Regions from separate parts of the Agrobacterium sp. 6Ca8 genome, predicted to be linked through region 1. Evidence: riboswitches for the same ligand, from Rfam matches in the RefSeq annotation. Region 1 holds a riboswitch; each other region holds the start of a gene.

Region 1 (3,270 bases):
ACGCAGGTTCGTCGAACTGGATGATATCGACGCCGGCAGCCTCCAATTCCTTTGCTTCCTCGTTGAGTATCCCGGCAAATTCCCAGGCAAGCTTTTCACGGCTCTTATAATGGCCATCAAAGAGAGTATCGATCATCGTCATCGGACCCGGCAACGCCCATTTGATGGGTTGTTTGGTCTGCTGGCGCAAAAACTTGGCGTCTTCGACGAACACGGACTTCTGGCGAGACACGGCGCCGACGACTGTCGGGACACTCGCATCGTAGCGATCGCGAATTCTGACTGTCTCGCGTTTTGCAAAATCGACCCCGTCGAGGTGCTCGATGAAAGTCGTGACGAAATGTTGGCGTGTTTGCTCGCCATCACTGACGATGTCGATGCCGGCCTGTTGCTGATCGTCCAGTGAAAGGCGCAGGGCATCTCTCTTGCCTTCCAGTAATTCCTCGCCCTCCAGCTTCCAGGGCGACCACAGTTTTTCGGGCTGCGCAAGCCAGGAGGGTTTCGGCAGGCTGCCAGCGGTCGATGTGGGGAGAAGTTTCTTCACGGTGGGACCTCTTATAAGTGATGCTCAGGCGGGGCGGTGAGCAAACAGTTGCTCAAGGACGGCGCGGTATGGCTTGATGAAGTGTTTTTCGGTGAACTTACCCTGATCCACCGCCAAGCGATTTCGTTCGTCGCGATCGTAAATGACCCGGGTCAGCGAATAGTCCTGGTGCTTCAGGTTGGGCTGGTAAAATGTCCCGGCTGCTGCGTTCGCATTGTAGATTTCGGGGCGATAAATTCTCTGAAACGTTTCCATCGTGCTGATGACGCCGATTAGCTCAATATTGGAGTAGTCGCCCAGCAAGTCCCCAACAAAATAGAACGCCAACGGCGCAACGCTGCCTGCAGGCATGAAGTAGCGAACCTGCAATCCCATTTTCCCGAAATACTGGTCGGTGGACGAGAACCCATTCTGCCGGTATTCGACGCCCATCACGGGGTGATGATTTTCGGTCCGGTAATAGGTCTTGCTGGTCGAGGCGCTGATGCAAATGACCGGCGGCTTGCGAAAGTGCGAGCGGTAGGCATCCGACCGCAGAAAAGACTTGAACAGGTTTCCATGCAGATCGCCGAAGTCGGCCGGAATGCTGAAGGCAGGAACGCTCTTGTTATGCTCCGGCAGCACAATACTGAAATCGTAGTCCCGCACATAGGAGGAGAAGTTATTCCCCACAATGCCGTCGATACGTTCACTGGTTTTGTGATCGATGATCGTCGTCTTCAGTATCTCGATGAGGGGAAATTTTTCACCTGCGACATCGAAGCTCATATCGACCGAAATGATCTCCAACTCGACCGAGTATCGGTCCGATTTGGGATTATCCCAGTGAGCGAGGGCGTTGAAGCGGCTGTCGATCATGCGCATGACATTGCGCAGGTTTTCCTGCCGCTTTTCGCCCCTGGCCAGATTGGCAAAATTGGTGGTGATGCGCGTATGTTCTGAAGGACGATAGTCCTCATCGAAGGGTACGCTCGTGATTGTAAAAATGCAGGTCTGAGACATGTTGTGCCCCTATAAAGTTGGGGGCATGGGTCTGCGGACGCATAGCAAGACAGGCCGCGACAATGCAACCGTTGCTACGGCACACTGGGACACCCCGCCCGTGGACGTTATTTCACCAAAGGCAGGTCTCCTGGCTCACGGATCATCACTTCCGTCCGTCTTCCCGGGGTAAACCAGTGACATGTTGGACTTCAGCTCGCCGCTTACAGTTGCGGGGGCAGCGTCGGCTTTTCCGCATGACACGGAGCACCGACTTCCCTCTTAGCCCCGGCACGTTGCGTGCAACGACTGGGGAACCTTAGGCGTGACGACCATATTGTAAGCTACGCCATCGGTCAACTTCATATAACGATATCTTTATGTCCTTAAGTCTGCGTTTCCATCGCCGGTTCCGACCGAGTAGGTTGCATTCGGCGTTGTCAGGCGATTCTCACATACGCGGACCTGGCCGTGGCAAACGTCTCGCTCCACGCAGTTGAAAGGATCAGACCACACCACGAATAGTTCCTAGCGCGGGAGCAGCCTGGTGATACCGTCCAGGCGCCCAGAGCGCGTTCCGCCAGACTTAGTCGCTCCAGAAGAGCCAGTACGTCGATCGACAGTTCAGGAGGCAATTGGGGCAGCTAGAAGGCGCGCATGATTTCGCCTGCCGCAGGCGTTTAATTGAAGCGGCCTCGCCGGAGGTTGGGATGCTATTCGGACATGCCCTACTGTGCCGGCGCAGCGCTAATAAAGGGATCGGCGTTTGAATTAAATAACGAATGAGCGAAGGCAAGCACCCTTAAATTGCGGGCCGATAACATCACGGGCGCGTATCCGCAACAGCACCGCCGAATTTGTGCTCGGGCCTTCGAACCGCCCCATGTAGTTGAAGGTGCACAGGAAGTTCCGATCCGCACCGGGCATCTGACAGGTCTGGCAGTGGGCGGTATTCGGCTTCGTTAATCGTACTGTCAGGCTTGAATCACTGGAACTGCTAGTCGGCAGTCAACGTTGCGGTTTTACGCTTTTCGCCGCTTTCAGCAGCGTCATGCGTCCCAGTTTTCAATCTCCGGCGCAACGGCCTGGAGCAATATCCTCCTGCTGCCGCCGAGACGAACGATTATCCCTCACAAAAACGAATACAACCGCTTTTTCTAAGAAAAGGGTTCCAGCCTTTCGCTGCAAGGATTGCCCAGGCAGTAGCCCCGACATGCGGCAACCTGAAATATTTGAAGTCGGCAAATGTCGAGGTCGGCCCGATCATCAGCCCGGTCGTCAGTTCGTCCCCGACTGTCGCGTAGATCAGGTTATCGGGAGATATTTGTGCGGCAATGGTGGCAAGCAGCGCCTCGGCCCGGTCGGCATCGCCGACCTGCTGAAATGCCAGCGCGGCCTGGGCCGTACCTTCCAGCCACACGCCATCCCGATCGTCGTTAAAATCAAAACCTCCCGCAACCGCATAATGCCGATCAACCCAATGCAGAACACGCCCACTGCGGCCCCGAAACTCCGGCACGGCGAGAATGGGCCAGAGCTCGGAATCTATTCCGGACTGGCTCGAGTTGGGTGTGTCGCTTCCAGGTTGGCTGCCGACGTAAAACCGTCCCTGCTGCTCATTCCACATCGCATCAAGAAATTTGCGTGTATTATCCCGCATCGCCTGCCAGGCGCGCGCTCCCTCAATTTCGGCGAGCCAACCCGCAACGGCATATACATCGAGATTATGTTCCGTCGATTTCCAC
Region 2 (3,270 bases), on a different replicon from region 1:
GAGAGTTTTGCGGATCCTCCCACCTCATTCCTGTGCTTGTCACAGGAATGAGGTGGTGGGGAAGTTAAGCCGCGAGACCATCACAAATCACCCCTGATCAAGCACCCGGCAGACACGGGGCGCGACATCCCCGCCCTCCCCCGCAATCGCACGGCGGATATCGCGGCTGTTGAGATGCAGACTGCGACCGGCCGGCAAAGCCGAGCGCTTGATCTTGGCAAGGGCTGCGGCCGTAAAGGCAGCCTCATTCTCATGAAAATAGGCGAGCGCCGCTTCCCGTTCCGGGCTGACGCCGAGGACTGCCTTGAAGGCAAGGCGATGCACGGCGCAGAAAGCGCCGTGACCGGGAACGGCAAAACGCAGCGCGTCGAGTTCCTCACTCCATTCGGCTGCGTCCTGCATGGTTTCAAGCCTGCTGGAAGCGCTTCAGGAAAAACGCGCTCAATGTTCCGAGCAAGGCCCAGAAGACAAAGCTGGTCACGGTGGCGGCAACGATGAACTGTCGTTCCAGCGGCAGCGGTGCCAGCGCATGTTCACCTTCCGGCGGCAGGGGCGCGCCCACCACATGTGGTGCAACGATCAACACCAGTGCGAGCACGATTGCCCAGGGTTCGCGGCGGAATGCGATCAGCGCAATGCCGCCTGCGGTCGCCGCAACCGTCGAAAGCCACCAGATTTGACGCGCCTCAAGCGCGGCCGCCGGGCTGCCCGGTAGTTCCGGCGGCAGGCCGATCATCGGCGCAAGCATGACGGCGGCAAAACCGGCCACACCCCACAAAAGGCCTTCGCGCCAGCCGGCATCGGTGCCGCGCAGCGAGATGAGGCCGGTCAGCACCAGCGCATAACCGATGGCGGTCAGCACGTTGGCGGCGACCGTATAGGCGGTGCGCTCGAAGCCGTCGGCTGGAGACCAGGCTTCCTCGTTATGCTCGTGCGCGGGAACGGCAGCGCCGGTCGTGGCCGGAGCATCATGGCTGTGGGGCGCTTCGCCACCGGCATTTTCATAGGTTTCCGCCTTCAGGATCAGCGGCGTGGTGCCGAAAGCCTGCATGGCCGAAACGGCGAAGCCGCCAACGATGCCGACGAGGACGGCGGTAAAAACGATATTGCGAAAGAACGACATGCTTCCCACCTCAATGGCAAGGGAAAGCATTGGCATGACGTGTGTCATGCGCGGCGTTGTGAACGGCTTCCACATGCGAAAAGCCGACAAAACCGACGACGAACAGACCAAGCACGATCGCCGTCAGCGATTGCGCGAAGCTGCCCGTTTTTGCTGGAACGGCGGCATTTGCCGTATTCTGGTTGATGGACATGGTGACCCCTCTTACGGCGCGACCCCGCGCCTTTAGACGCGGCGGAACGGCAAACGCCGTGCAGCCGCATGCGATACACTTCACCACGGGGATACGAGACTGACACAGGGCGGCACGTTCAAGCACCACCACCCTGAAATTCCGCTCTTCCGGACACCCCGCCGGCATGGACATTTCCGTGATGGCAGGTCTCCTGGCTTACGGGTCAAAACCTGAAACACCTTCCCGGCATTGCCCTCGCCCATATCCGGCGAGATGCTTACCAGTGGCATTTCGTTTCAGGCTCTCCGCTCACAGTTGCGGGGGCAGCCACGAATGAGGATGTCTCCCTATCGTGTTCCCTTTTCACCTTCCGGAACGCCCGGAAGGAACCATCACAGGATCGTTATCCGATGGGTGTGGGTGGGAGTCAATGGCAGGCCGGCGTGAGAATTGCGCGCCGTGGCTGGATGCCGGATCAAGTCAGGCATGACGGCAAAGGGCTACCGTGCCGGGATGGCCTTCAGATAGGCGGCGATCGCATTGCGGTCTTCGGCCGTCAGATGCGCCATGTTCTGCTGCACCTTGACCATGGAGCCGCCGACGCTGTCGAATTCCGGGGTGAAGCCGGTTTCCAGATAGTTGGCAATATCGGCCGCCTCCCAGCTTCCGACGCTCTGCGAGCCGGGGGTAATATCGGGAATGCGGCCCTCGCCTTCGGGATTTGGACCACCGGCCAGCCATTTGCCATCGAGAAAACCGCCAAGCGCATTGCGCGGCGTGTGACATTCGCCGCAATGGCCCGGGCCTTCCACCAGATATTGGCCGCGCAGCAATTCGGCATTGGCATCGGCAAGCTCGACGCGGGGTGGCGCGGATGTATCGAAATAGAGGAATTTCCAGCCGCCCAATGCCATGCGCATGTTGAAGGGGAACGGCAGTTCGTGATCCGGCGCGTCATTCTGGCTGGCGGGCAGAACCCGCAGATAACCGAAGAGGTCGTTGATGTCCTTCTGCGTCATGCGGGCATAGGAGGCGTAAGGGAAGGACGGGTAGAGATGTTCGCCGTTCTTGCCGACGCCGCGCGTCATCGCATCGCCGAATTCCGAAAGCGTCCAGCCGCCAATGCCATGCTGCGGATCGGAGGAAATATTGGGCACATGAAAGGTGCCGAAGGGGCTTTTCAACGCTTGCCCGCCCGAAAGCGTCAAAAGCGCATCGCCCTTGGCATCTGGTGCCGCATGGCAACTTGCGCAGCCGCCCGCCCAGAACAGCGTTTCGCCATTGGCAAGGTCCGGCTCGCCAAGGCTCACCCAGTGGCTGGGTGCCTGACGCACAGGCGCGGTGACCCAGGCGAAAATGCCGAAACCGGCAATGGCCGCCACCGCGATCCCGCCCGCGAGCTTCGTCCAAATGGAGGCCATGACCCCTCTCCCCATTATCACCTGATGAGATCAGGCATCATTCCCGCTGAAAAAAACGCCGCCGGGAAGCGGCGTTCTTAATAGGATCACTTCTTCAGACGGTAGGTCTGGTGGCACGCACCACAATCGGCACCGAGGGTCTGCATGGCGGTGGTGACGCCTGCCTGATCGGCGGGAAGGCTGGCGAGGACCTTGTCCGCATCGGCACCGAGCTTGGCGGCCTTGGACTTGAAGTCATCGAAATTTTCCCAGATCGCGGGTGCCGCAGCACTGCCGGTCTCGCTGCCCGGGGGAAACTGGTCGGGGAAAGCCTTGGCGTTGGTGCTGATGGTCGTCACGGCAGCCTTTACGGCTTCGGCGTCATAAGGCTTCTGGCCCTTGGAGATGGCAGCAAGCGCCCCCATGGAGCCGCCGATCTGCTTCATCATGCCTTCACGTTTTTCGACTTCGCCGGCAGCGTAGACCGCTCCGGCGCAAAGACAGCCGAAAAGCATGGCCGCCGCGATGGTTTTCAGTTTCATACACTCTCTCCTTGATTCCGGCAGATGCCG
Region 3 (3,270 bases), on a different replicon from region 1:
TCTTTTCGATCCACAGATCGACCGACATCGGATGCCGAAGCTCGGAGAGGTTGGCGGCGGACAGGGACGGAAGCGCGCCCTCTGCCTGCCGCCATGCCTGTTCCAGCCCGGCAAGATCGCTTGCCGAAAAAGACAGCATCACCACATCCGATCGCGGCTGGTTGAGATCAACCGGCTCGATCAGGTCGTCCAGAGACGAAGATGTGGTGGCGAGAATGTGCATTTCTATCAGGCGGCCAACATCTGTTCGATCTTTTCGCGGTTGAGGCCCTTTTCGCCTATGACGACGAGGCGGCTGCGGCGCTCTTCACCGGCCGCCCAGGGACGGTCATAATAATGGTTGACGCGGCTACCGACTGCCTGCACCTGCAGGCGCATCGGCTTGGTGGATACTTCGACGAAACCTTTGATGCGCAGAACATTTTCCGCAGCCGCTGTCTCGGCGATACGAGCCGCCAGCGCTTCCGGATCGGTCACGGCCGGCAGGTCGATGACGAAGCTGTCGAAATCGTCATGTTCGTGGTCAAGTTCACCATCGTGATGGGTGCGGCGGTTTTCGATATCCTCTTCAACCGCAAGACCGAGGCCGATCAGCACGGCCGGATCGATGACGCCATTCGAGGCGACGACGATCTTTGCGGCCCGCGGCAAATGCTCGAGAATATGAGCCTTCGCCTTTTCCAGACCGGCGCTATCGAGCAGATCCGCCTTGGTCAGCACGATAAGATCGGCACAGGCGATCTGGTCCTCGAAAACCTCTTCGACCGGATCGTCGTGATCGAGGGCTTCGTCATTTGCGCGCTGGGCGGCAAGGGCTTCCATGTCATGCGCCACCTGACCCTCGGCAAGGGCAGCGCCATCCACCACGGCAACCACAGCGTCAACCGTCACGCGGCTCTTGATGGCCGGCCATTGAAATGCCTGCACCAGCGGCTTGGGCAGGGCAAGGCCGGAGGTCTCGATGAGGATATGCTCCACCTTCGGCTGGCGGCTCAGAATCTGCTCGATGGCCGGCTGGAAATCATCCGCCACCGTGCAGCAGATGCAGCCATTGGCCAGCTCGACGATGTTTTCCTCCGGGCAGCTCTCAATGCCGCATCCCTTGAGGATATCCCCATCGATGCCGATATCACCGAATTCGTTGACGATGATGGCAAGCCGCTTGCCATCAAGCTTTTCTAGGAGACCGCGCAGCAGCGTGGTTTTTCCAGCCCCCAGAAAGCCGGTGACGATGGTGCAGGGAACGCGGTCCAGAAGGGTGCTCATGATCTCTCCTCGGTAAAATCGAATGGGGGAATGCGCGCCACCATGCAGCGCTTCAATGTGTCGGGGCGGCCGCGCCAAGGCATCAGGCCATCTGCGGAGGCGGCCAGCATTTGCGCGCCCGTGAGCAGGTCTTCCGCATCGTTGGGCGTCAGCCCGCCGAATACATAGGACCAGCCATCGGCACCGCGCAGCACGGCACTGAGGCCGCGTTTGCAATTGGCAAGGCAATTGACGGAGCGAACATCGATGCCGGATTCACGCGCTTTTGCGATGGCAGCTTCCGCAAGGATGGTGCCGGGGCGCGGCTCCGCATTGGGATCGGTGTCGTCGCGACAGCTTCGGCAGACAAAAACGACCACGCCGGAAGCTGTGTTGGCTTCCATTGTCCCGTCCGCACAAGAAGATGTTGTGGTAATATCCAAACCGTTCCGCTTTCCGCGCCTTTAAACTCATCGGGGTGCGGATGTCGAAAACAGCGCACTGAAAAGCGCGGCTGCAAATCAATTCGACCGGCTGACCGGAGCACCCCGCCCGGGAGACGTTTTTTCCTGAAACGGCAGGTCTCCTGGCTTGCGGCTTTAAAACACCCTGCACCACCTTCCCGGGCCAATTTTATGGTCCAGTGGCTTCATAGTGCGGGCTTACCGCTTACAGTTGCGGGGGCAGCCACGGAATGACCCGTTATGGGGTGGAACCGTGTTCCCTCTTAGCTTTTCCCGTTGCCGGGAAAAGACCGTCAGTGCCTTACCCTTAGGCTGAACGGGCGTGACGGTCAATGCTGCCGGCTTGTCGATTGCCGGGTGCGGCAAATTGAGTATAGTCGCCGCTCCGAATGGTGGGGGCATACGGTCCCGCGCCGCTGGACGAGAAGGAAAACGCGATGACACGCGATATCAGCGACAGCGAAGCCGAACGCCACCGGCAGAAAATGGTCAACCGCAAGACGGTTCAGGATGCCGAAGTCGCGGAAAAGACCATCGAAAAAGGTCTGCTGATGATCAATACCGGCCCTGGTAAAGGCAAATCCACGGCCGCTTTCGGCCTTGCTTTGCGCATGCTCGGCACCGGGCGGCGGGTCGGCGTCGTCCAATTCATCAAGGGCGCATGGTCGACGGGTGAACAGCAGGCCCTGACTTTGTTCGGCGACAGGGTGGAATGGCGCACCATGGGCGAGGGGTTTACCTGGGACACGCAGGACCTCAAGCGCGATGTCGCGGCGGCTACAAAGGCCTGGGAGGAAGCGAAAGCACTGATGGCTGACGAGACGATCGGATTGCTGGTTCTCGACGAACTGAACATTGCGCTCCGCTATGATTACCTGCCGCTGGAAGAGGTCGTCGAAACGCTTTCCAACCGTAGATCCGATCTGCATGTCATCGTTACCGGCCGCAACGCCAAACAACCGTTGATCGACGCTGCCGACATGGTGACGGAAATGACCCTCGTCAAACATCACTTCAAGGCGGGCGTAAAGGCGCAGGCCGGGATAGAATACTGACATGACTGCACGTGTGCTGATGTTTCAGGGAACCGGCTCGGATGTCGGCAAATCGCTGATGGTGGCTGGCCTTGCCCGCGCCTTCGTCAGGCGTGGCCTGTCCGTCATGCCGTTCAAGCCGCAGAACATGTCGAACAATGCGGCGGTCACTGCCGATGGCGGCGAGATCGGTCGCGCGCAGGCGCTGCAGGCGCGGGCAGCAGGCGTTCCGCTGTCGGTTCACATGAACCCGGTGCTTTTAAAGCCGCAGAGCGAAACCGGCGCACAGGTCGTCGTACAGGGCAAAATTGTCGGCAATGCCAAGGCAGCCGATTATCAGCACATGAAAGCCGGGCTGATGCCGCATGTGCTGGAGAGCTTCGAGCACCTGAAACAACAGGCCGATCTGGTGCTGGTGGAAGGGGCGGGAAGTGCTTCCGAAATCAACCTCCGCGCTAACGACATCGCCAATATGGGTTTTGCCCGCGCCGCAGATGCTCCCGTGATCCTGATCGGCGATATCGACC

Evidence for each region. A riboswitch is a leader RNA that binds a small molecule or an ion and turns the genes downstream of it on or off. The one in region 1 is predicted to bind cobalamin.
Region 2: it holds a riboswitch for cobalamin, as region 1 does, so the genes downstream of both, ACZ5A6_RS02905 (CbtB domain-containing protein) here and ACZ5A6_RS26220 (DUF1852 domain-containing protein) in region 1, are expected to answer to the same signal.
Region 3: it holds a riboswitch for cobalamin, as region 1 does, so the genes downstream of both, ACZ5A6_RS12520 (DUF1636 family protein) here and ACZ5A6_RS26220 (DUF1852 domain-containing protein) in region 1, are expected to answer to the same signal.

Annotation. Positions count from the first base shown of each region.
Region 1 is NZ_AP026435.1:530,270-533,539, reverse strand. It holds gene ACZ5A6_RS26225 (methionine synthase) at 1-544, opposite strand, end outside; gene ACZ5A6_RS26220 (DUF1852 domain-containing protein) at 569-1,546, opposite strand; cobalamin riboswitch at 1,650-1,862, opposite strand; partial or broken gene ACZ5A6_RS26215 (Fic family protein) at 2,057-2,205, opposite strand; gene ACZ5A6_RS26210 (hypothetical protein) at 2,649-3,270, opposite strand, start outside.
Region 2 is NZ_AP026433.1:580,200-583,469, reverse strand. It holds gene ACZ5A6_RS02915 (hypothetical protein) at 88-402, opposite strand; gene ACZ5A6_RS02910 (CbtA family protein) at 407-1,123, opposite strand; gene ACZ5A6_RS02905 (CbtB domain-containing protein) at 1,134-1,316, opposite strand; cobalamin riboswitch at 1,483-1,707, opposite strand; gene ACZ5A6_RS02900 (c-type cytochrome) at 1,799-2,719, opposite strand; gene ACZ5A6_RS02895 (c-type cytochrome) at 2,806-3,240, opposite strand.
Region 3 is NZ_AP026433.1:2,569,182-2,572,451, forward strand. It holds gene cobN (cobaltochelatase subunit CobN) at 1-223, opposite strand, end outside; gene cobW (cobalamin biosynthesis protein CobW) at 229-1,266, opposite strand; gene ACZ5A6_RS12520 (DUF1636 family protein) at 1,263-1,649, opposite strand; cobalamin riboswitch at 1,805-2,019, opposite strand; gene cobO (cob(I)yrinic acid a,c-diamide adenosyltransferase) at 2,147-2,764, shown strand; gene ACZ5A6_RS12530 (cobyric acid synthase) at 2,766-3,270, shown strand, end outside.